DNA from 3 places in the Bacillus sp. LQ16 genome. Region 1 is predicted to be linked to each of the others. Evidence: predicted binding sites of a transcription regulator. Region 1 holds the regulator's gene; each other region holds the start of a gene.
What was found. The regulator Rex, encoded in region 1, represses fermentation and respiration genes when NADH is low (regulators of the CRP and FNR family bind a similar motif). The targets are predictions, from matches to a motif close to TTGTGAAATATTTCACAA.
Positions count from the first base shown of each region.

Region 1 (8,417 bases):
GTAGTAGCTGCAAACGGTGCTAACTTTAATGGATTAATTTGTCCTTTATTTGATGGAAGACGTGGGCAAATCTATACTGGATTATATACATATGAAGGAGAGCAGTTAACTTCAATAGAAGAAGACCGAATTATTCTTATTGTGGACTGGTTGCAAATGTTAAAAGATAAAGGACAGCCTGTTTTATTTATCGGTAATGATGTTAAATTGCATAAAGAAATAATTATAGAACATTTAGGTGATCAAGCTGTATTCGCTCCTTTTACTAAAAATAATCCAAGACCAAGTGAGCTAGCATTCTTAGGGTTACAAAAAGAAGAACAAGATGTGCATACGTTTGTTCCGAGCTATCTTCGTTTAGCTGAAGCTGAAACAAAGTGGTTAGAAAGTCAAAACAAGTAGGGGCCTTGCAGAAGATGGATATGATATTTAGAAAGATGGAACTTGATGATATTGCTCAAATTGTAGCTATTGAAGAAGTGTCTTTTTCAACTCCTTGGACTGCAGATGCCTTTCACCGTGAATTAACGATGAATGAACATGCACATTATATTGTGTTAGAAAAAGATGGTCGTGTAATCGGATATTGTGGATTGTGGATAATTATTGATGAATCACATATAACAAATATAGCTATTTTGCCAGAATACCGAGGTCAAAAATTAGGAGATGCCTTATTGAAAGCAGTTATTTCAGAAGCGAAAGAACTAGGGGTAAAAACAATGACGCTTGAAGTACGTGTATCAAATGAAGTAGCAAAGCAGTTGTACAAAAAATATGGATTTCAAAATGGTGGAATTCGTAAACGATACTATGCAGACAATCAGGAAGATGGTCTTGTAATGTGGGTGAATATATAATGGAAAAAAATACGATTATACTTGGGATTGAAACAAGCTGTGATGAAACAGCGGTAGCGGTTGTTAAAAATGGAACGGAAATTATTGCGAATGTCGTTGCATCACAAATCGAAAGTCATAAACGTTTTGGCGGGGTTGTACCAGAGATTGCATCCCGTCATCATGTAGAAGAAATTACAGTTGTGTTAGAAGAAGCTTTAAAAGAAGCAAACATCACATTTGATGATATTGATGCAATTGCTGTAACAGAAGGGCCTGGTTTAGTAGGAGCACTTCTAATTGGGGTAAATGCAGCGAAGGCAGTAGCTTTTGCACATGATATTCCGCTAGTCGGTGTTCATCATATTGCTGGTCATATTTATGCGAACCGTTTAGTAAAAGAAGTTCAATTCCCGCTATTATCACTTGTTGTATCTGGTGGGCATACAGAACTTGTTTATATGAAAGAACATGGTTCATTTGAAGTAATTGGTGAAACGCGAGATGATGCAGCTGGAGAAGCATATGATAAAGTAGCTCGTACGTTATCTATGCCATATCCAGGTGGTCCTCATATTGATCGTCTTGCACATGAAGGAGAACCAACAATTGATTTGCCTCGTGCATGGCTAGAACCGAATTCATATGATTTTAGCTTTAGTGGATTGAAATCAGCAGTTATCAACACTGTGCATAACGCGAAACAACGTGGGATAGAAATTAAACCAGAAGATTTAGCGGCAAGTTTCCAAGAAAGTGTAATAGATGTACTTGTAACGAAAGCAGCTCGTGCAGCAGAGGCTTATAATGTAAAGCAATTACTTCTTGCTGGTGGAGTAGCTGCTAATAAAGGACTTCGTGCGCGATTAGAAGAAGAATTTGCACAAAAAGAAAACATTGAACTAATTATTCCACCGCTATCTTTATGCACAGATAATGCAGCAATGATTGCAGCGGCAGGGACAATTGCGTATGAACAAGGCAAGCGTGCAACATTAGCCTTAAATGCGAATCCAGGATTAGATATTGAAGCATAGTTATGCACATAATTAACCACAGCTTGTGGATAAAACCCATATTATCTGTTGATAATGTGGGTTTTGTTGTGTATATAAAGTGTTGATATCTTTTTTGTTAGTTGTGGGTAATGTGGAAAAGTTGTTTTGATAGCTATTTTATAAAGGTGGATATGTGTATAAGTTTGTGGATAAACTAGATGAAGTCTGACCTTTGAATATATTGTTTTTTGGGAAATAAAAAGTAAGAAGATATCTCTGAAAAACATTTTGAAATATCCTTCTATTATAGAGGGTGCTGATGTTGTCAATCCTTGTCGGTAAATCGATATTTCGTGTCGAATCGTTTATATATATAGGGTTACGATAGATGTATTTGAAAAATGGTTGATATATTCCGAGTTACCATTGATATATTCAAAAAATTATTTATGTACTTAAAGAAAAAAGATGTCACATAGTCAAAAATCATGACTGATGAGACATCTTCCTTATTTAAATACTCTTATACATGTAGCTCTTCCCACTCTGCCATACACGTTTCAAGTTGTTCTTGTAGCGTTTGTTTTTTAGTTGTAATTTCACTCGCTTTTTCATAATCTGCATATATTTCTGGTAAGCAAAGTTGATCTTCTAACGTAGCAATTTCTTCTTCTAAGTTTACGATGTTTTGTTCTAGTTCTTCAATTTTTCGAGTGCGTTGACGTTCTAATTGTTTACGCTCTTTTTCTTCGAGATAATTTAATTTTTCTTGAGCTACAGTTTTTTGAACAGGTGCCTGATTTTCTTGCTGTTCTTGTTGTTCAAATGCTGCGCGTTCAATCATTTCATTTTTCTTCTCCACATAGTAATCGTAATCCCCTAAATATTCCTGTGCACCTTCTGTTGATAACTCAACCACAGTCGTTGTTACACGGTTAATAAAGTAGCGGTCATGTGAGACAAATAGAAGAGTCCCTGGATAATCAATTAAAGCATTCTCTAAAATCTCTTTACTATTTAAATCAAGGTGGTTCGTAGGCTCATCCAGAATTAATAAATTTGACTTTTGCATCATAAGTTTCGCAAGAGCTAATCGAGCTTTTTGTCCACCACTAAGGGAAGATACTGGTTTCAGTACATCATCTCCTGTAAATAAAAAGTTCCCGAGTATAGTACGGATTTCTTTTTCAGGTTGCAGTGGATATTCATCCCATAGTTCATTTAAAACCCGTTTAGAAGATGTTAAGTTTGCTTGTTCTTGATCATAATAACCAACAGATACATTTGATCCGAAAGAAACATCGCCATTTAATAGTGGTAACTTATTCACAATAGATTTTAATAATGTGGATTTCCCAATTCCGTTTGGACCAACTAAAGCAACACTATCTCCGCGAGTTAAGCGCATAGTTACGTTTTCAATTATAGGGTCCTCATCATAGCCAATGGTTGCATCCTTTACTTGTAAAACATCATTTCCACTTTGCTTTTCAATATCGAAGTGGAATGATGCTGACTTAGAATCACCTAATGGTCTCGTTAATAATTCCATTCTGTCTAGTTGTTTACGGCGACTTTGAGCACGTTTCGTTGTAGAGGCGCGAGCTATATTCTTTTGAACGAAGTCCTCAAGTTTTGCGATTTCATCTTGTTGTTTTTCGTAACGTTTCATTTCTTGCTCATATAATGCTGATTTTAAGTCTAAATATTTACTGTAGTTACCAACAAATCGTCTGCTTTCTTTATTCGAAATTTCATATACTTGTGTAACGAGTTTGTCTAAGAAATAACGGTCATGTGAAACGATTAATATTGCGCCAGGATAACCTTGTAAATATTGCTCAAGCCATGTTAATGTTTCGATGTCTAAATGGTTTGTAGGCTCGTCCAAAATAAGTAAGTCTGGTTTTGTTAATAATAATTTCCCAAGAGCTAATCTTGTTTTTTGCCCACCGCTTAAAGTAGAAATCGTCGTCTGGTGCGTTTCAACTGGGAAGCCAAGGCCGCTTAAAATGGAGCGAATGTCCGCTTCATATTGATATCCACCTTGATCTTTATAATTGAGTTGCAATTGGTCATAATCAGCTAACAATCTTTCATATATAGCTTCGTTTGAAAAGTTTTCTTCTTTTCCCATTTCTTGCTCAAGCCTTCGAAGTTTTGTCTCCATTTGCTGTAAGTGGGTAAAGACGGTTAGCATTTCATCCCAAATTGTTAAAGACGTTTCTAAGCCGGTATTTTGAGCTAAATACCCGATTGAGACATCTTTCGGTTTTATAATTTCGCCACCATCATGTGATAATTCACCAGCGATAATTTTTAATAATGTAGATTTTCCAGCTCCATTCCTTCCAACTAATGCGATACGATCTTTTGTTTGTACTTCCAATTTTATGTTTGCAAGAATTGTTTCTGCACCGTATAATTTCGAAAGTCCATTTACTTGTAATAAAATCAATGTTTTCACCTCAAATAATTTCTTAACTTTGCCATGTTTATATTTCTCAATCATACTAAAAATAGTGTATAGTTTAAAATAAGAGAGAATACTTCTTCTCTTTATTATACAAGGAATTTAATGAGTGCTAAACTTCTGTATTTGATTAAAGTATATGAATAAAGATAGGAAGAGAGGAGAGGTCATATGGATCAGCAAAAGATTCCACAAGCCACTGCTAAAAGATTGCCTCTATACTATCGATTTATCCAAAACTTATCTCTTTCTGGTAAGCAGCGTGTTTCATCGGCCGAATTGAGTGAAGCGGTAAAAGTAGATTCCGCAACAATACGAAGAGATTTTTCGTATTTTGGAGCGTTAGGGAAAAAGGGATACGGATATAACGTAAATTATTTATTATCATTTTTCCGCGAAACACTTGATCAAGATGATATAACGCGTGTAGCACTTATTGGAGTAGGTAATTTAGGGACCGCTTTCTTACATTATAATTTCACGAAAAACAATAATACAAAAATTGAAATGGCATTTGATGTTAGTGAAGAGAAAGTTGGAACAGAAATCGGGGGCATTCCTGTATACCATTTAGATGAATTAGAAGAGAGATTATCAAATGATATACAAGTGGCAATATTAACAGTACCGGCTACAGTAGCACAAGCTGTAGCAGATAGATTAGCTGAAACGAGCGTGCATGGTATTTTGAATTTCACACCAGCACGATTAAACGTATCAGAGAATATTAGAATTCATCATATTGATTTAGCTGTAGAGTTACAAACATTAGTTTACTTTTTGAAAAACTATCCACAATAAAACGCAGAGGAAGCGACCTCTGCGTTTTATTATTGTTTCTTCTTTGTGAATTTAACTAATATAAGGCGAAGCGCCAAATTAAAATCAATTGTTGCCATAACTGCAAATAGTATTGTCCACACATTCCAGATTGTATCTGTCACGTTCGTAATGGCGAAGCGTGTAAAGATACATCCAAGAAGGAAGTATAGTGCAGCCATGAACAATGGTGAGTTTCTCATACAAAAAATCCTCCGATAAAGCCTTGCATTTTTTCAGCTTCTTTAATCATTTCTTGAATTTGCTCATTGCTCATAAAAATTTGCCCAATAGCGACTAATGTATTCATCGCAACATGAGCTGCAATCGGAACGATAATACGCTTCGTCTTCACATATAAGAAGGCGAATACGAGCCCCATAGCAGTGTATACCAATAAGTGAGTAAAATCAAAATGGATTGCTGCAAATACAAGCGAACTAATGATAGCTGCAATAAAGAAGTTAAACTTCTTATAAAGTGTACCAAATAAAATTTTTCTAAATACGATTTCTTCCAAGATAGGTCCGATTATAGATACGACAATAAGGAACCAAGGTGTCGTTCTTGCAATTTCCATCAGTTTCATTGTATTTTCTGAACCTTGTTTAATTCCTAGCAGCTGCATCTCGATCATACCGGCAACTATTTGTGAAAAGAAAGCCAAGAAGAAGCCGATGAAAATCCATCCAATAGTAGCTGGAACAGAAGAGCGCATTGCATCTAAATGCCTGTCACGAATGTCTGTTCTAAGTAACCAAAGAACGATACATAATGCAACAAAGAAGCTAATAATCGCCCAGTGTCCCGTTATGATTTGTCCTTTTTCCTCCATGGTAAATCCTCTATTATCATAGAGTCCTGTTTTTAGGAGAAGTGGTAATCCAACAATTCCAGATAACTGCATTAAAATGTATGTAACGATAATCCACCAGTATTGTTTCTTCAAATAGTTTAACCATCCTTTCTAACTCTAGTGTATGAGATGAGGTAGGATAACATGTAAATATGTTATCTACGATATAAACTTTCATTCGAATTATGATTTTTTTGTAAATCCGTATTTGAAATTAAAGTAGGAGACAGGAAAAAGTTGTACGTTTAGCGAAAACAACTTAGGGTGTCTTTCATATTGTAACATACGAGTAGGGGAAACAACGATTCATATAGTAAAGGCAGTATTCTATATAGAAAGTTTATATAGTAATTTGCGAAAAAATTATGATTTTTTTACTTGCAAAAGAAATTGAGATTATTTATTATTATAAGTGTGTTAGCACTCGGGTGACTTGAGTGCTAATAAATAAAATTTACATAACAAAATGAGGAGGTTATTGTTCATGCTAAAGCCATTAGGTGATCGCGTTGTAATTGAGCTTGTTCAAGCAGAAGAAAAAACAGCAAGTGGTATTGTATTACCAGATACTGCAAAAGAAAAACCACAAGAGGGTAAAGTTGTTGCAGTAGGTACTGGTCGAGTGCTTGAAAATGGTGAGCGTGTTGCTTTAGAGGTAGCAGCAGGTGATCTTATCATCTTCTCAAAATATGCAGGTACTGAAGTGAAATACGAAGGTACAGACTACTTGATTTTACGTGAAAGTGACATTTTAGCAGTTATCGGTTAATTATATAAATCTTAAAAAATCCAAGGGGGTCAATTATTATGGCAAAAGATATTAAATTTAGTGAAGAAGCACGTCGTTCGATGCTTCGCGGTGTCGACACTCTTGCAAACGCAGTAAAAGTAACGCTTGGACCAAAAGGTCGTAACGTTGTACTTGAGAAAAAATTTGGTTCACCACTTATTACAAATGATGGTGTAACAATCGCAAAAGAAATCGAATTAGAAGATGCATTCGAAAACATGGGTGCGAAATTAGTAGCAGAAGTTGCTAGCAAAACAAACGATGTAGCTGGTGACGGAACAACAACTGCAACTGTATTAGCGCAAGCTATGATTCGTGAAGGTCTTAAAAACGTAACAGCTGGTGCTAACCCAATGGGTCTTCGTAAAGGTATCGAAAAAGCTGTTACTGCTGCAATTGAAGAATTAAAAACGATTTCTAAACCAATCGAAGGCAAATCTTCTATCGCACAAGTAGCTGCTATTTCTGCAGCTGACGAAGAAGTAGGTCAATTAATCGCTGAAGCAATGGAGCGCGTTGGTAACGACGGCGTTATTACTTTAGAAGAGTCTAAAGGATTCACAACAGAATTAGACGTAGTAGAAGGTATGCAATTTGATCGTGGATATGCATCTCCTTACATGATCACTGATTCTGACAAAATGGAAGCAGTTCTTGATAACCCATATATCTTAATTACTGACAAAAAGATTTCTAACATTCAAGAAATCTTACCAGTATTAGAGCAAGTGGTACAACAAGGTAAACCACTTCTTATCATTGCTGAAGATGTAGAAGGCGAAGCTTTAGCTACATTAGTAGTGAACAAACTTCGTGGTACATTCAATGTAGTAGCTGTTAAAGCTCCTGGATTTGGTGACCGTCGTAAAGCAATGCTAGAAGATATCGCAATCTTAACTGGTGGCGAAGTAATCACTGAAGAATTAGGTCGTGACTTAAAATCTGCTACAGTTGAATCTTTAGGACGCGCTGGTAAAGTTGTTGTTACAAAAGAAAACACAACTGTAGTTGAAGGTATTGGAAATACAGAGCAAATCGCAGCTCGCATCGGTCAAATTCGTGCGCAATTAGAAGAAACAACTTCTGAATTCGATCGTGAAAAATTACAAGAGCGTCTTGCGAAACTTGCAGGTGGCGTAGCAGTAATTAAAGTCGGTGCAGCAACTGAAACTGAGTTAAAAGAGCGCAAACTTCGCATTGAAGATGCACTTAACTCAACTCGTGCAGCAGTAGAAGAAGGTATCGTTGCAGGTGGTGGTACTTCACTTATGAACGTATACACGAAAGTAGCTTCTATCGTAGCTGAAGGCGACGAAGCAACAGGTATCAACATCGTACTTCGCGCACTAGAAGAGCCAGTTCGTCAAATCGCAATCAACGCTGGTCTAGAAGGATCTGTAGTTGTAGAGCGTCTAAAAGGCGAAAAAGTAGGCGTTGGTTTCAACGCAGCTACTGGCGAATGGGTTAACATGCTTGAGTCTGGTATCGTAGATCCAGCTAAAGTAACTCGTTCTGCACTTCAAAACGCAGCATCTGTTGCAGCTATGTTCTTAACAACTGAAGCTGTAGTAGCTGACAAGCCAGAACCAAATGCACCAGCAATGCCTGACATGGGCGGCATGGGCATGGGCGGTATGGGCGG
Region 1 is NZ_CM173491.1:250,042-258,458, forward strand. Features, by position in the region: gene tsaB (tRNA (adenosine(37)-N6)-threonylcarbamoyltransferase complex dimerization subunit type 1 TsaB) at 1-402, shown strand, start outside; gene rimI (ribosomal protein S18-alanine N-acetyltransferase) at 417-860, shown strand; gene tsaD (tRNA (adenosine(37)-N6)-threonylcarbamoyltransferase complex transferase subunit TsaD) at 860-1,876, shown strand; gene AC3EMB_RS01485 (ABC-F family ATP-binding cassette domain-containing protein) at 2,361-4,295, opposite strand; gene AC3EMB_RS01490 (redox-sensing transcriptional repressor Rex) at 4,482-5,111, shown strand; gene AC3EMB_RS01495 (YdiK family protein) at 5,141-5,332, opposite strand; gene AC3EMB_RS01500 (CPBP family intramembrane glutamic endopeptidase) at 5,329-6,078, opposite strand; gene groES (co-chaperone GroES) at 6,470-6,754, shown strand; gene groL (chaperonin GroEL) at 6,793-8,417, shown strand, end outside.

Region 2 (8,417 bases), 170 kb from region 1:
ATTGCTTCTACCCCTGTTTTTCCTGCGTAGTACCATGTTTTATTCAATGTCTGGATGATGTTATTTAAAATAAACGGCATCATTACAATCAATATACTAATGCCTACTACTTTTATCTTATTCATTTTTCTAAATGTACTAGACTCCTTTTTTCCTAGCCATTTTAAAAATAATATAAATGCAATTACATGTAGTATGAAAGAAACAATCAATATATTTGAGACTTTATAATTCATATAAACATACGTATGTATCGGAACCTTATAGACATTGAATAGTTTTTCCCCAATTAATTCATTATCATTTGGAATTTTTAATAATAACAAAACCCCTATACTGTAACAAATAGCTACTAATCGATCATACTCAATACGAATCATTCTTTCTCCCCTTCACTTTGTTTTTTATTATCGATTTTAGCTATTATTACCATACTATACAATCTTTTTATAGAGGATAACGTAAAAAAGTTCCTTATAAATATATAAAGAACCTTATTAATATACATTATGAATTAAAAAATCAATATACAATTTTCACATTGAGATTTCTTCAAAATATGTTGGATTGTGTATTGTAATTTTTTTATCTAAAATTGTAACAATGCTATCATTTTTTAATTGTTTTAATACGCTGCTAACTGTCTCTCGAGATGTTCCAGATATTTTGGATATTTCAATTGTTGTAAGTGGACATGAAATTACAATCTTTTCCCCACTCTGTTCTCCTAAATCCTGCATTAAATAATTTAACGTTTGGATAACACGATCTTGTGCATTAGGAATTGTAATATTTTGCACTCGATTTTCATTCAATTTTAATATAGATGATAATTGCTGAACAACGTACATCAATTGCGTTCTGCTGGATTTTACCATATCTTCAAAGATTACCGTTGGAATATAATATACCTCCACATCCGTCATTGCTTCTGCTGTATAGTTATATCCTCTGTCTGTAAACATACCACCATAAGGAAAAATAGAATACCGCTTTACATAGTCATCGTATAATAAGTTCCCATTTTGATTAACCCGCTCTAACTTTACAAAACCATCTAACATGAAGTAAATTCTTTCCCTTGAATCCCCTTCTAAAAATAAAAATTGACCTTTTTTATAAGTTCGCCAATAAACAAACTCTGTTAAGCCTTTCAATTTTTTTTCTGTTAAATGAGCAAATAATTCGAACTGCTTTAAGTCTTTCACTACGTTCCGTCTATTCATAAAATTCCCTCTCTCTTGCTGTATGTTGGAGCGAAAAATCAAGAAAGCGTATTCAATTTGAATTTTATCATAATTAACTTGTATATTCAGATTTCATCATGAAAACTTTATGAACAATGAATACAAAAAATATTAATAAATAAAAAGAATGAAGTTACTAACTCCATTCTTTTTTAATACTAAGTAGCGTACATAATAATTTTAAACACACATGCATACATTCTGTTTTGAAATAATAGTACCGGCTTTTTCTTCTAGTGCTTCATATACTTTTTCTAAAGACGTAATAATTGTTTTTCTTTTTGGATTTGTATTAACAAAATTAATAGCAGCTTCAATTTTTGGAAGCATGCTTCCCGCAGCAAATTGTTGTTCTTCAATATATTCTTCTAATTGATTCACTGTGACATACTCTAATTTTTTTTGATTCGGTTGATTATAATTTACATACACATGATCAACTGCAGTTAAAATAACGAGCGTATCGGCATCTACTAATTCTGCTAATTTCTGCGCAGCGAAATCTTTATCGATAACCGCTTCAGTTCCTTTTAACCCTTCTTCAGAATCAATTACTGGAATTCCACCTCCGCCCACAGCTATCACTATGTTTCCATCTTCGACCAAAGAATTAATCACTTTATGTTCATGAATACTTACAGGCTTCGGTGATGGAACAACACGTCTCCATCCTCTACCAGCATCTTCTTTAAATACTGCTTTTGTTTCATCCATTAATCTTCTGGCCTCTTCTTCTGTATAAAAAGGACCAATTGGTTTAGTTGGATTTTTAAATGCCTCATCTTTTTTATCCACAACAACACGTGTTATAACCGTTGCTACATCTTTGTTTATATTCCGTTTTTTCAATGCCTTTTCAATTGCATTTTCCATCCAATATCCAATCATCCCTTGGCTCATTGCCCCACAAGTATCTAATGGCATTGCAGGTGTCTTTTCCGTTTCTGCAGCTTTTTGCTGTAATAAAATATTCCCCACTTGCGGGCCATTTCCATGCGCAATTACTATATCCACATCATTTTCCATTATTTTCACAAGTTGTTCCGCCGTTTTTTCCAACGCTTCTTGCTGCGCTCCCGCAGTAGCCTCTCCAGACTGTATCGCATTTCCCCCTAGTGCAACTACAATTTTTCTTCGTACCATATTTCAGCCCTCCAGTTCATTTCGCTTTCACAGCGCTTTATAAAGTAATACTGCCTGTAATTAATCCATAAATCGCAAAGAATGCTAAAGCACCAATTGCTACGGATGATGCTAATTCCACTCGAGTAAATATTTGCTTCGAACTCTTTTGCTTTTGAACATTGTAAAAAATAAAAATACCTGGCGCATATAAAGTCATTGTTAATAATAAATACTCTAAACCGGCTGCATAAACTAACCACACGCCATAAATACTTGCGATCAAGCCAATTATTATATTTTTATTTCGATCTGCTTCTTCAGACTTTAAGCTATGCTTCAGTTGATAAAATGCTGAAAAAGCATATGGGATTAAAATAGCTGAAGATGCTAAAGAGAATGCAAAGTTATACGCCTGATCAGAAACGACGAATGTTAACAAGAATATTTGTATTAAACCATTTGTTATCCATAATGAATTTACTGGAGCCTTATTTTTATTTTCTTTTGCGAACCATTTTGGAAATACTCCATCTTTAGCCGCTAAATATGGAATTTCAGAAGCGAGCAAAGTCCAACCTAACCAAGCACCTAATACAGAGATGACTAAACCTAAATTAATAAAGATAGCACCCCATTTTCCAACAACACTTTCAAATAAATAAGCCATAGCCGGATTTTTCAAACCAGCAATATCTGCTTGTTGCATAAGTCCAAGAGACAATAATGTGATTAAAATGTAAATGATGAGTGTACCAATTAAACCAATAACCGTTGCTTTCCCTACATCACTTCTATTTTTTGCTCGACTGGATAAAACAACAGCCCCTTCTACCCCAATAAATACCCATAGAGTTACAAGCATTGTACTTTTAACTTGGCTGCCAACTGCTCCCCATGAAAAAGAACCAGTTTGCCCCCAAAATCCATCTAAGAACGTATCAATATGAAACGCGAAGATTCCTATAACAATAAATACAAATACAGGTACTAATTTTGCGATTGTAGTTACTAAATTCACAAGTGCTGCTGATTGAACTCCACGTAAAATTAACATGTGAACACACCACAATAATACGCTTGCACCAATAATGGATTCTACATTTTGACCGCCTTCAAAGATCGGGAAGAAATATCCTAATGAAGAAAATAATAATGTACCGTAAGCTACATTCCCAAGCCAAGCAGATAGCCAGTATCCCCACGCACTATTAAACCCCATAAAATCACCAAATCCTGCTTTTGCATAGCTAAAAATACCACCATCTAAATCTGGCCGTTTTACAGTTAGATTTTGAAAAGATAATCCAAGTGCAATCATCCCAATTCCTGTTATAACCCAGCCAATAATAATGGCTCCAGCACCAGCACCTTTTGCCATATCACTCGCTAAATTAAAGGCTCCACCGCCAATCATAGACCCAACTACAAGAGCCGTTAGTGTAAACAACCCTAATTTCTTATCTTCACCCATTCCACTCACCTCTCTTTAATTGCAATAACAATACAAAAGCAATAGTGAATGATAGTGTCTAAAGGAGGAGAAAGAAGAAAGGAAGACTCCCTTTCTTCTTTACTCCATGTTTCCTAAAGTAGCTGCCATAACCGCTTTAATTGTATGCATTCTATTTTCAGCTTGATCAAATACTTTTGAATGTTTACTGCGGAATACTTCGTCAGTTACCTCCATTTCTTTCAACCCATATTTCTCGTAAACTTCTTCGCCATACATCGTTTCAACATCATGAAATGCAGGTAAACAATGTAAGAAAATCACGTTTTCATTCCCTGTTTCTTTAATCATTTTCATATTTACTTGATAAGGTCTCAATAACTCGACACGTTCAGCAAATTTTTCTTCTTCCCCCATAGACACCCATACATCTGTATAAATTACATCTGCATTCGCAACAGCTTCTTCCACATTACTTGTTATCATTACCTGTTCATTATATTTTTTTGCTAAATCAATTACTTCTTGTGCAGGCCATAAAGATTCTGGTGTGCAAATACGTACATCCATTCCAACGATTGCTCCACCAACTAGTAAGCTATTAGCAACATTATTTCGTCCATCTCCAACGTAAACGAGCTTCACATTTTTCAACTTCCCTACATGTTCTCTAATTGTTAATAAATCTGCTAGTGTTTGTGTTGGATGCCACATGTCTGTTAATCCATTCCAAACTGGCACACCAGAATTTTGTGCTAAAGATTCTACAGTCTCATGATTAAATCCACGAAACTCAATTCCGTCAAACATACGCCCTAACACTTTTGCTGTATCCTCTACGGATTCTTTTTTCCCAAGCTGAATATCACCTTTCCCTAAATATTCAGGATTCGCCCCTAAATCTGTACACGCTACTGTAAATGCACAGCGCGTACGAGTGGAGGTTTTTTCAAATAAGAGCGCTACATTCTTATCTTCTAAATAATGATGCGGGATACCATTTTTCTTTTTCTCTTTTAATTCTGCTGCCAAATCTAGAAAATATAACAATTCTTCTTGTGTAAAATCTTTTTCTGCTAGAAAGCTTCTTCCTTTTAAATTTGGTCTAGTCATTAACATACTTCATCCCTACTTTCTCCGTTATTTATACTAAATATCTTTACGAACAATTGGCATACTCATGCAACGTGGACCCCCACGACCACGAGATAATTCCGAACTTAGCACTTCAATTACTTCTATACCATGCTCCCGTAATAACGTATTGGATACATAGTTGCGATCATATGTAACAACTACACCTGGTGCGATTGCTAATGTGTTCGAGCCATCATTCCATTGTTCACGAGCAGAAGCAATTACATCTCCTCCTCCACATGGAATAAGAACTAATTCACTTAAGCCTAATACCTCTTTTAATGCTTCCATTAAAGAAGTACGATGTGTAATTTTAAGAGTTTCCTCATCTGATCCTTTTTCTAAAATATAAATATTCATATTCCCTTTTGGCCCTTGAATGGCTGGATGAATTGTAAACTTGTCATAATCAACCATTGTAAATACTGTATCTAAATGCATAAATGCTCGGCATTTTGGAATTTCTATCGCTAACACTTTCTTAATTTTATTTTGTCGGCTAAAGAGATTTTTAGCTAAACGTTCAATTGCTTTAGCTGAAGTACGAGCAGACACTCCAATCGCAATTGTTTCTTCATTTAAAATTAGCTCGTCGCCACCTTCAATTGGAAATTTATAATCACGATCTAACCAGATTGGTACATTATGTTTTGCAAATCTTGGATGATATTTGATGATGTACTCCATGAATAATGATTCACGTCTACGCGCTGGTTCTCTCATCTTATTTATCGTTAAGCCATCGCCCACGCTAGCTGCTGGATCACGAGTAAAATATAAATTAGGCATTGGATCTAAGTAAAACGGATAATGATCTTCCATTAATTCATATAAATGTGTCTTCTTACTTGTTTCAATTTCGTTTTTCCGTACACCGCCCATAATTTTTTGAATTAATTCTTCATTTGAAAAGGAAAGTAAATATTCTTTTAAAGTTTGATGTGCAACATTTACGTCAGCCTGTCCTTCTTTTAAAATACGATCAACAAATTCTTCTCGAAGTTTTTTATCTACTAACGCCTCAGCGGCTAGTTTTTCTAAATAAAGAACTTCAACACCCCGATTGCGTAACGTTTGTGCAAAATAATCATGCTCTTTTTGAATAATTGGTAAGTATGGAATATCATCAAATAATAATTGCTGCAAATAATCTGGCGTCAAGTTTTCCACTTCTTTACCCGGTCGTTTTAATAAAACCGTTTGTAATTCCCCAATTTCTGAAGTAACATGTATCGGATGTTTCATTTGTTGTACCTCCTTTTAAATATGTTTGATGTCTTACAAGTACATAATAAATGCTCTGCACTTTTATCTTTGTGAAAGCATCCACATTATCATTGTGAAATATTAAACAAGTTATTTTTTTAAAATCATACGAATTTGTATTTTTATAACAAACTCTCTCGCTTTTTCAATAAAAAACACATATATTACGCATATATGTTGAATATTTAACTTCCGCATTTAAACAAAAATCCTGTTTTTAATTTTATTAAAAACAGGATTTTTGCATCTAAATAATTAAATTTAATCTTTCTTCTATAATCTCCCTATCTGATTTCGACTGTGAAATTATAAGGCATGTATCATTTCCACATATACATCCTATTTTTTCTTTCCAATCTAACTCATCAAATAAAACACCAATAACATGTGCATTACCAGGTAAGGTTTTAATAACCATTAATTGATCTACACAATCAATTTTCACAACAACTTCTCGTAATTTTTTCTTTAACTTTATATCAGTTTGTAAATGCTCTTCTGAGAAAACTTTATATATCATTAATCCTTCTTGAGAAGGTACCTTCGTTAAGTTTAACTCACGAATATCGCGAGAAACCGTAGCTTGTGTTACTAATACATCTTTTTTTGCTAACAATTCTACTAATCTTTCTTGCTTATCTATTTCATACTCCTTTACAAATTGTTTAATTAACCGTTGTCTTTTTTCTTTTTTCATAAAAGACACCCCTTTTAATATTATAGCTCGCTATAATTTTCATCCGAAAGGGAGAGAAAAGAATGTTGCGGAAACGTTCATAGTTTAACTGTAAATATTAAATCAAACTAAATAAAAAAGAGAAGAACAGCATTCTGTTCTTCCTTTTACATTGAAAATCGTTCAATTGTTTGTTTCAAATCAGTTGCTTGCTTCTCTAAATCCTTTAATAATTGATCGATTACTATCATATTTTTAGACTGTTGTAGCGTCACACGCGCCACTTCTTGCGAACCAGCTGACGTTTCTTCAGCAATTGCTGCTACAGCTTTTGTTTGTGCTCCTGTTTGATGAATGTGGCTCACTTGTTCATTCATATAACTACTAATTTGCTGAGTTGCATCGGCTACTTCCATAACACTTGATGACATTTCTTTTAAAATTAATTCCGTAGCTTCCCCACGTTTCGCCTCTTCTTTAGCTATTTTCACTTGTTCTGTCATTTTCATTGCAACTTGTTGTACTTCATCTTGCATATTCCGTAATAACTGAGATATGTTTCTTGCAGAATGATCACTTTCATCAGCAAGTTTACGTACTTCTTCCGCAACAACCGCAAAACCTCTTCCATGCTCTCCTGCGCGAGCTGCCTCAATAGAAGCATTTAGTGCTAATAAATTCGTTTGGCTAGCAATCGCACTCACAACAGACACAATATGTTCTACTTGTTTCATTCGTTCTTCTAACTTCTGTACATTTTGCATGGAATCTTCATTTTCTTTTGCCAATGTTTGAATACCTTGAATTAAAGACGTAAAGACACGAGTACTATGCCCTAAAGCTTGAACCATTTCTGAAGACAACGTATCAGACTGCTTCGCTTTTTCTTCTACTTCACTTGCAATAGACGTCGTTGTATCAACAGCAGAAACAATTGCTTGAATTGATGCTGCTGATTGCTCAGCGCCTGAAGAAATCTCTGCAAGAGTCTCAGATACACCTTGCGCTTGTCTCGTTGCTTCGCCTGTTTGTTTTCTAATCTGCTGTACTTGATTGTTTGTATAAGAAAATGTTGTATCAATATTTTTTACCATGCCCCTTAAGTTTCCTAACATCATATTAAATGCAACACTTAAAGATTTAATTTCATCATCTGTCTTCGGTAATGGAACATCTTCACGAATATCACCCTCAGCTGCTTTTCTTGCCGCTTCCTCTAACTTGCGAAGCGGTTTAATTAAAAATACGGCTGCTCCATATGCTAAAATTCCAGACCATACTACCCCTAATAACATAACGATAATATTATATACTGTTTGACTTACATAACTTTGAAAATAATCGTATATCACGTAAATAAAAAATATACTTGTTGAATATGTAATGAGAGCTAAAACTGTAGTGAATAGCATAAGTTGTGTACGTAATCCAAAAGAAAATGTTTTCCTTTCTTTTTCCATCTTCTCTTTCCCCCTTTTTATAAGCAATATAAATACTACCTATATATTATTATCCA
Region 2 is NZ_CM173491.1:422,099-430,515, reverse strand. Features, by position in the region: gene AC3EMB_RS02205 (ABC transporter permease) at 1-380, opposite strand, end outside; gene AC3EMB_RS02200 (Crp/Fnr family transcriptional regulator) at 537-1,226, opposite strand; gene arcC (carbamate kinase) at 1,428-2,390, opposite strand; gene arcD (arginine-ornithine antiporter) at 2,428-3,843, opposite strand; gene argF (ornithine carbamoyltransferase) at 3,943-4,941, opposite strand; gene arcA (arginine deiminase) at 4,972-6,204, opposite strand; gene argR (arginine repressor) at 6,473-6,922, opposite strand; partial or broken gene AC3EMB_RS02170 (methyl-accepting chemotaxis protein) at 7,069-7,641, opposite strand; partial or broken gene AC3EMB_RS02165 (HAMP domain-containing protein) at 8,011-8,196, opposite strand.
Region 2: arcA (arginine deiminase) is a predicted target of Rex. The motif match lies at 6,297-6,314, and genes of this name have one in related genera.

Region 3 (8,417 bases), 1.4 Mb from region 1:
TTATAATTGTCATTCCAAACTCCTCATTTAATCGTTTCACAAGTTCCATTACTTCCAACTGGTGAACGATATCTAAAAAGGTTGTTGGTTCATCCAATAATAAGACATTTGTACGTTGCGCTAGCGTCATCGCAATCCAAGCACGTTGCCGTTCCCCTCCTGATAAAGAATGTAAAAGACGATATTCATACCCTTCAAGATTTGTAACAGACAATGCCCAATCAACAATTTCTTCATCTTCTTTATTTAAGCGGCTACTCCATGATTTATGTGGACCTCTTCCGAACTCAATTAGTTCTTTCACTGTCAAATCTAATTGATGATCATGCATTTGTGGTAACATCGCTAATTGCTTCGCTACATCAGCACTCTTCATCATATGAATATTTTTCCCATCTAAAATGATGTCCCCTTCGCTTTGTTTCAGTAGCCTTGCTATTAAACGAAGCAAAGTAGATTTTCCCGATCCATTCGGACCAATTAAACTAACGATTTCTCCAGCCTTAATATGTACATTCATATTTTGCATTTGAAATCTTTCAGAGTGTGCATAAAACACTTTGTTAACGGAAATCACGTTGTTTTCCTCCTCTATGAATTAAATATAAGAAGAAAGGACCACCTAAGAAGGACAGTAAAATACCAACAGGCAATTCGATTGGGTCAAACCAACTTCGAGCTATTGCATCTGCAAAAACAAGTAATACCCCGCCGCCAAGGCATGATAAAGGTAGCAAATATCTATAATCATTTCCAACTAATAAACGTAGCATATGTGGTACGACAAGACCGACAAATCCAATAAGACCAGACACACTTACCGCAATTCCAGCTAATAATGTACTTACTACGATTAAATAAAACCGACTTTTTTCCACATTATGTCCTAATAGTTTTGCCATTTCATCTCCAAGCATTAACACTCGAATATGCTTAATACCAAAGAAAGCTAATATAATGGCGAATATTGCATAATAAATAATCATGTTTAAATGTGCCCAACTTACACCACCAATGCCGCCCGCTAGCCACGGTAACACGGATTGTACTTTGTCACTATGTAATAACATTAAAGCTGACGTTGCTGCACCAATTAATGCATTGATTGACACTCCTACTAAGACGATTCTTGAAGGTGGTGCCCCTTTTTGCCATGATAAAGCATAAATAACCATCGCTGTTATGAAAGCTCCTAAAAACGCCCCTAGTGGTAAAAAAGCTAGATGCTGTGGGAATAAAATCATGATGACAATTGCTACAAGGCCTGCTCCAGATGAAACCCCGATAATACCAGGATCTGCAAGAGGGTTTCTCATAACCCCTTGCAGCAGTGTACCAGATGCAGCTAAACATGTTCCTACTATAAACCCAACGAGAACTCTCGGTATGCGAAGATCCCATACAATTCGATGAACTGTCGAACCTTCATCTTGTATACCTGTTAGAATGTCTCGTACAGAAAAAGATAAACTTCCTGCGAAAAGTCCGTAAAAGAGGCCTAGAATTGTTAATACAACTAAAGTAACTGCTATTATCCATCTTTTTTTCGCAAAAGGATGTTCCTTTTCTCTTACTACTTCACTACTTTCCATACGTATCATTTCCTTACATCTTGTATACTTTTATACATAAAGTCCATTGCTTCTGTAACTTTTGTCCCAGGATTAGATCCAAATAAATCAGGTGGCAAAATAACTACGCGGTTTTGTTTTACTGCATCTAAATTTTTCCACGCTTCATTTTTCATCATTTCGCCTTCGAATGCTTTTTTCACACTTTTGGGATCTCCGTGTGTAATTAAATAAATGACATCTGGATTCGCCTCAATAATACGTTCTACACTTAGCTGTGCATATTGCGGATATTCTTTCGTTTCTGGAAAATCAGAAGCAATATTTTTCCCGCCTGTTTTTTCTAAAACATCACCTGATAAAGATGTTGGTAATGCCGCTAAATAAGTACCTGGTGCGCCATACACTAGCAATGCTTTCACATCGCTCTTTTTCTCATATTTCTTCATTTGATCATTGATTTTTTGATTAAGTTCTTTTGCTTTATCTTCTTTCTTCATTACCGTTCCATATAATTCAATATTCTTTTGAATATCTTGTACAGAATTCGCAGAAGAAATGATTACTTTCGTTCCCTGTCCTTCAACCGTTGGCACATTCTTTTGGAATCCATTGTTAGCAACAAGTACATCGGGCTTTAAACTAGCAATTTGCTCAAAGTTCGGTTGATGTGCATTCCCGATTACTTTTGCTTTCTTTAACTCCTCTGGAAGAGTTAATTTCGTATCCGGACGACCTACTACTTTTCCACCTAAAGCATGAATAATATCCATGTCTCCCATACTTAATGTTGCAAAACTTTCTGGTACTTTATCGAATGTTACCTTTCTCCCTGACAGGTCGGTAATTTCGATTTTTTCTTTTCCTTTTTCTATTTTGGTTGCAGACGCTTTTTCGTCCCCTTTGGCACTGCAACCTATTAACAAGAAAAAAATAGATAAAATCGCTGTAAATAGCGTAATAGATTTTTTCATTCCTTCACCTCTAATTGATAATGATAATCATTAACTACTACTCTACTTTAATTGATAAGGATTATCATTGTCAACATGAAACGCATACATTTTTCTACAAAAAACAAAAAGCGCGACAAAAAGATTCTTTCTTTTCGCCGCGCTCTAGTTAACAATATTATTCACATTCATTTTCCTCTAACTGGTCACGCATCACTTTCACACGCTGAAAGAAAAAGAACGATAAACTTAAAAATATAACGATGCTCCCCATCATAACAAAAAATTGGATTGTCTCTTTTGCTCCATCCGGAATCAACAAGCCAACCATTAACAATGTACTTACAGCGAGAAGAATTTGTCCGAACCTAGTATAATCTTCTATTTTCCCTTGTAATTCTTTCATTATATTCTCACTCCTCCATTTCACTTTATCATATTCTATGAAACTGAAAGACCAGTAAATACAGCCATTCTGGGAGATGTTTTCCAACAAAAAAAGAGCCGCTTTACTGCGGCTCTTTTTTAATCATTATTCACCTTTATATGCTTCCATATAAATTTCTTTCAGCTCTGAAATAAGCGGTAACTTTGGATTAGCAGTTGTACATTGATCTTCAAAAGCTCTTTCTGCTAATACTCCAACAACCTCTTCAAATTGCTCTTTATCTACCCCTTGTCCGGCAATACTCATATTAATATTTAAGCTTTTTCCAAGCTCAATAATTGCTTTGACGAGTGATTCCACACCTTCTGCTACTGAGCTTGCTGGAAGCCCGAGCATTCTCGCAATATGTGCATAGCGTTCATCTGCTACAAAGTGCTCATATTTTGGGAACAATGCGTGTTTTCTTGGCTTAATAGCATTATAGCGGACTACATGCGGCATAAGAATTGCATTTGCACGTCCGTGCGGAATATGGAATTCTGGACCAATTTTATGTGCTAAGCTGTGATTAATACCTAGAAAAGCATTTGCAAATGCCATCCCTGCAATTGCAGAAGCATTATGCATTTTTTCCCGTGCTTCTTCATCATTTCCATCTTTATATGCTCTCGGTAAATATTTGAATACGAGATCAATAGCTTTTAATGCTAATCCATCTGTATAGTCATTTGCCATAACAGACACATACGCCTCAATTGCATGTGTTAAAACATCCATACCAGTATCTGCTGTTACATGTGGTGGTACTGTCATTACAAATTGCGGATCAACAATTGCTACATCTGGTGTTAATTCATAATCTGCGAGCGGATACTTTATATTATTTTTCTTATCTGTAATAACCGCAAATGGTGTCACTTCTGATCCTGTTCCTGATGTTGTTGGAATCGCAACAAACTGCGCCTTATTTCCTAATTCCGGATATTTACATGTACGTTTTCTTATATCTAAAAACTTCTGTTTAATGCCATAGAATGTCGTTTCTGGATGCTCATAGAATAACCACATTCCTTTTGCTGCATCCATAGCTGAACCACCACCAAGTGCGATAATTACATCTGGCTTAAAGCTTCTCATCATTTCCGCACCTTTAAAGACAGTTTCATCTGATGGATCTGGTTCGACCTCAAAGAAAACTTCAATTTTCACATCATTTGCATGCTTGTTTAAATAGTGCGTGACTGTATCCACATAGCCATGTTCAACCATTCCAGGATCCGTTACAATAAATGCACGTGAAATGTTAGGCATATTTGCTAAATACGCTGTAGCATGTTTTTCAAAATAAATTTTTGGTGGCAATTTGAACCACTGCATATTCTTTTTTCTATTTGCCAGCCTTTTTATATTTAATAAATGAGTCGCTGTTACATTTTGGGAAACTGAATTTTTTCCGTAAGAACCACAACCAAGTGTAAGTGATGGAATAAATCCGTTATATATATCCCCTATTCCACCTTGTGATGAAGGTGCATTTACAATGAGACGGCAAGCTTTCATACGTAATCCAAATTGCTTTTGCACTTCTTTATTTGTAGAATGAATAACTGCTGAATGTCCTAAACCACCGAGGTTCAACATTTCTTCGCAATATGTAAATCCTTTTTCTAATGAATTCGCCTTCACACAGGCTAATACTGGGCTCAGTTTCTCACGAGATAACGGGTATGCTGCTCCGATACCTTGAATTTCAGCTACAAGCATTTTTGTATGTTCAGGAACAGTAATCCCAACTAATTCGGCAATATACTGTGCTGATTTTCCTACAATATCACTATTTACTGCACATGTATTTTCATTTATAACGAGCTTTTCTAATTTTTTTCTTTCTTCTTCTGTTACAAAGTAACAATTGTTTTCGATCATTTCTGTTTTAACATCATCATAGATTTCTTTATCGACAATGATTGCTTGTTCCGATGCACAAATCATACCGTTATCAAATGTTTTCGATAAAATTAAATCATTAACAGCTCGTTTTACATGTGCTGATTTTTCTATATAACACGGTACATTACCAGGACCTACACCTAGCGCTGGTTTTCCAGTAGAGTAAGCTGATTTCACCATACCAGCGCCTCCAGTTGCTAGAACGAGTGCCACACCCTCATGGTTCATTAATTGTTTCGTCGCTTCGACAGACGGTCTTTCAATCCATTGAATACAATGTTTTGGTGCACCAGCTTTCATTGCTGCATCATATACGGTTTTCGCTGCTGCCACCGAACAATTTTGTGCAGAAGGATGAAATGCGAAAATAATTGGATTTCTCGTTTTTATCGCAATCAAAGCTTTAAACATTGTTGTCGACGTTGGATTCGTTACTGGTGTTACCCCAGCTACTACACCGACAGGTTCTGCAATTTCTATTATTTCTTCATGAGGATCTTCGTGAATAATTCCTACCGTTTTATCTTGCTTTATACTATGCCAAATATATTCAGTGGCAAAAATATTTTTAATGCATTTGTCTTCATAGACACCACGGCCTGTTTCTTCAACAGCCAATTTTGCAAGTGGCATATGTTGATCAACACCTGCTAATGCCATTTCATGAACAATGTTGTCAATCTGCTCTTGTGTAAAACTTTCTAATGCTTGTAAAGCTTGTTGACCGTTATTTACTAACGTATCAATCATCTCTTTTACCTCTTGCATTTCATTGACAACTTTCTCTTTGACTACCATGTAAATTTCCTCCTATTCTGTTATCACGGTCTTTATAAGTCCCTATAGGTCATAATAAGTCCCGATTAGCGAAAAAAAATAGAGTTACCGTCCTACATGAATCCCATCGTTTGTGAAGCATTTCACAAATTTACTCGTGAATAACATTTCATGAATTCAATATACATGAAATCATTTCATTTGTGTATGTCTAATTTGTGAAACATTTCACAAATTAACATAATAAAAATGCACTGCTCCACATTAGCAGTGCATTTTTTATTACGCTAGCGCTTGTGCTAAATCTTCAATTAAATCTTCACCATCTTCAATACCGACAGAAATACGAATTAATGTATCTGTAATTCCTAATTCTTTACGGCGATCTGCTGGGATTGATGCATGTGTCATTTGAGATGGGATAGAAATTAAACTTTCTACTGCTCCTAAGCTTTCAGCAAGTGTAAAGTATTGCAGTTTCTCAAGTACTTTATTTAATGTTTCCTCACTATCTACATCAAACGAAATAATAGCACCAAATCCATTTGCTTGTTCTGTTGCTAATTCGTGGTTTTGATGTGATTCAAGACCTGGGTAATATACTTTATTTACTTTTGGATGATTATTTAAGAATTCAGCAATAGCGCGTGAATTCGTTTCATGTTCTTCCATACGAATTCCTAATGTTTTTAAACCGCGAAGTAGTAAGAAGCTATCTTGTGGTCCAAGAATACCTCCTGTTGAGTTTTGTACAAAGTGAAGGTCTTCTGCTAGTTGTGGGCTATTTACCACTACTAGACCTGCAACTACGTCACTATGACCTCCTAAATATTTCGTTGCACTATGAAGTACAATGTCTGCTCCTAAAGAAATCGGCGACTGCCAATATGGCGTCATGAATGTATTATCAATAATTGTTAATAAATCTTTCTCTTTAGCAAGAGTAGATATTTTCTTAATATCAGTAATTTTTAGTAATGGGTTCGTTGGTGTTTCCACATAGATCGCTTTCGTATTTGGACGAATTGCTTCTACAACTTCCTCTAAGTTTGTTGTGTCTACAAATGTATGTTCAATACCGAAGCGGTTTAATACTTTCGTAATAACACGATACGTTCCACCATAAACATCATCTGTTAAAATAACGTGGTCACCTTTTGAGAACAACATAATTGTCGCTGTAATAGCAGCCATTCCAGAACCGAATGCAAATCCAGCATGACCATTTTCTAATACGGCAATCATTTCTTCTAAAGCTGCACGTGTTGGGTTGCCTGTACGTGAATATTCATATCCTTGATGCTTACCAACCGCTTCTTGTTTGTACGTACTTGTTTGATAGATCGGTACGTTTACAGATCCAGTTGAAGGTTCTCCTATGCGAATACCATGAATTAACTTTGTCTTTGCTCTCATTTTTTATTCCCATCCTTTGTATATGTCTTTACTTAAATAGCGCTCACTGCTATCAGGAAAAATGGTTACAATATTTGTACCTGGTGCTGCCTTCTCTGCCTCAAGTAAGCTCGCATGAAATGCTGCTCCTGAAGAGCTCCCAACGAGAAGTCCTTCTTTTTGCGCTAATTCTTTCACTCGTAAAAATGCATTCCGATCAGAAATCGTATGAATTTCATCAAAATAAGATGTCTTCAAAAATGGCGGGATAAATTCCAGTCCAATTCCTTCGGTCTCATGTGAACCAGCCTTACCACCATTTAAAATAGATCCTTCTGGCTCTACGATAACTGTTTTAATATCTATATTTTTTTCTTTCAAATAAGATGCAGTCCCCATAAACGTACCGCCAGTTCCTGCTCCAGCAACAAATATGTTAATCTCTCCATTCAGTGCATCCCAAAGTTCAGGACCTAGTGTTTTGAAATAAGCACGCGGGTTTGCTTCATTCGCAAACTGACTTGGAGAGTATGAATTCGGTATTTCATTTACTAATTCTTTTGCTTTTGCAATTGCACCGGTCATTCCTTGCTCAGTCGGTGTATGCACGACCGTTGCACCTAGTGCTTTCATTAATTCTTGTTTTTCAATACTAAATTTCTCTGGTACACAAACGATAACACGTAAATCATGTTCTAATGCTGCAAGTGCCAGTCCAATACCAGTATTCCCAGCAGTCGGTTCAATAATTGTTCCACCTTGGATAACAAGCCCTTTTTCTAGCGCATCTTCGATTAATTCTCTTCCTAAACGATCCTTAACGCTTCCGCCTGGGTTATAAAATTCAAGCTTTGCAAATAAGCGGACCCCTTTCGGAAGTGAAAAACGAGTAATTTCTACAATTGGTGTATGACCAATTAACTCATGAACTCCACGATATACATTCATCGTGTTCTCCCCCTTGTTTGCCAATAAAGAAAAGGCAACTGTATGTATTTTCTTTATATGAGACAGTTGCCTTTTTGTTACATTACTTTAACTCTTCTAACACTTTTACGATAAAGTTTGTAGAATGAAGAGCTGCTTGATCTAAAAACTGATCAAATGAAACATTTGATTCTTTACCAGCAATATCAGAAAGTGCGCGAATGATAACAAACGGAACTTCATATTGGTGGCATACTTGTGCGACAGCTGCTGCTTCCATTTCTACCGCATAAAGATTTTCAAATTTATCACGGATGGCTGCAACGCGGTTCGGATCACTCATAAATGAATCGCCTGTTGCAATCATGCCTTTTACAACTTGAATATTTTCTTCAGTTTGCATACATTTCTCAGCTAATGCAACTAACGCCTCATCAGCTTTAAATCCAGGCGGCA
Region 3 is NZ_CM173491.1:4,246,347-4,254,763, forward strand. Features, by position in the region: gene AC3EMB_RS21425 (ABC transporter ATP-binding protein) at 1-577, opposite strand, end outside; gene AC3EMB_RS21430 (FecCD family ABC transporter permease) at 564-1,592, opposite strand; gene AC3EMB_RS21435 (ABC transporter substrate-binding protein) at 1,598-2,545, opposite strand; gene AC3EMB_RS21440 (YrhC family protein) at 2,703-2,930, opposite strand; gene adhE (bifunctional acetaldehyde-CoA/alcohol dehydrogenase) at 3,057-5,660, opposite strand; gene AC3EMB_RS21450 (bifunctional cystathionine gamma-lyase/homocysteine desulfhydrase) at 5,922-7,055, opposite strand; gene AC3EMB_RS21455 (O-acetylserine dependent cystathionine beta-synthase) at 7,059-7,982, opposite strand; gene mtnN (5'-methylthioadenosine/S-adenosylhomocysteine nucleosidase) at 8,065-8,417, opposite strand, start outside.
Region 3: adhE (bifunctional acetaldehyde-CoA/alcohol dehydrogenase) is a predicted target of Rex. The motif match lies at 5,856-5,873, and genes of this name have one in related genera.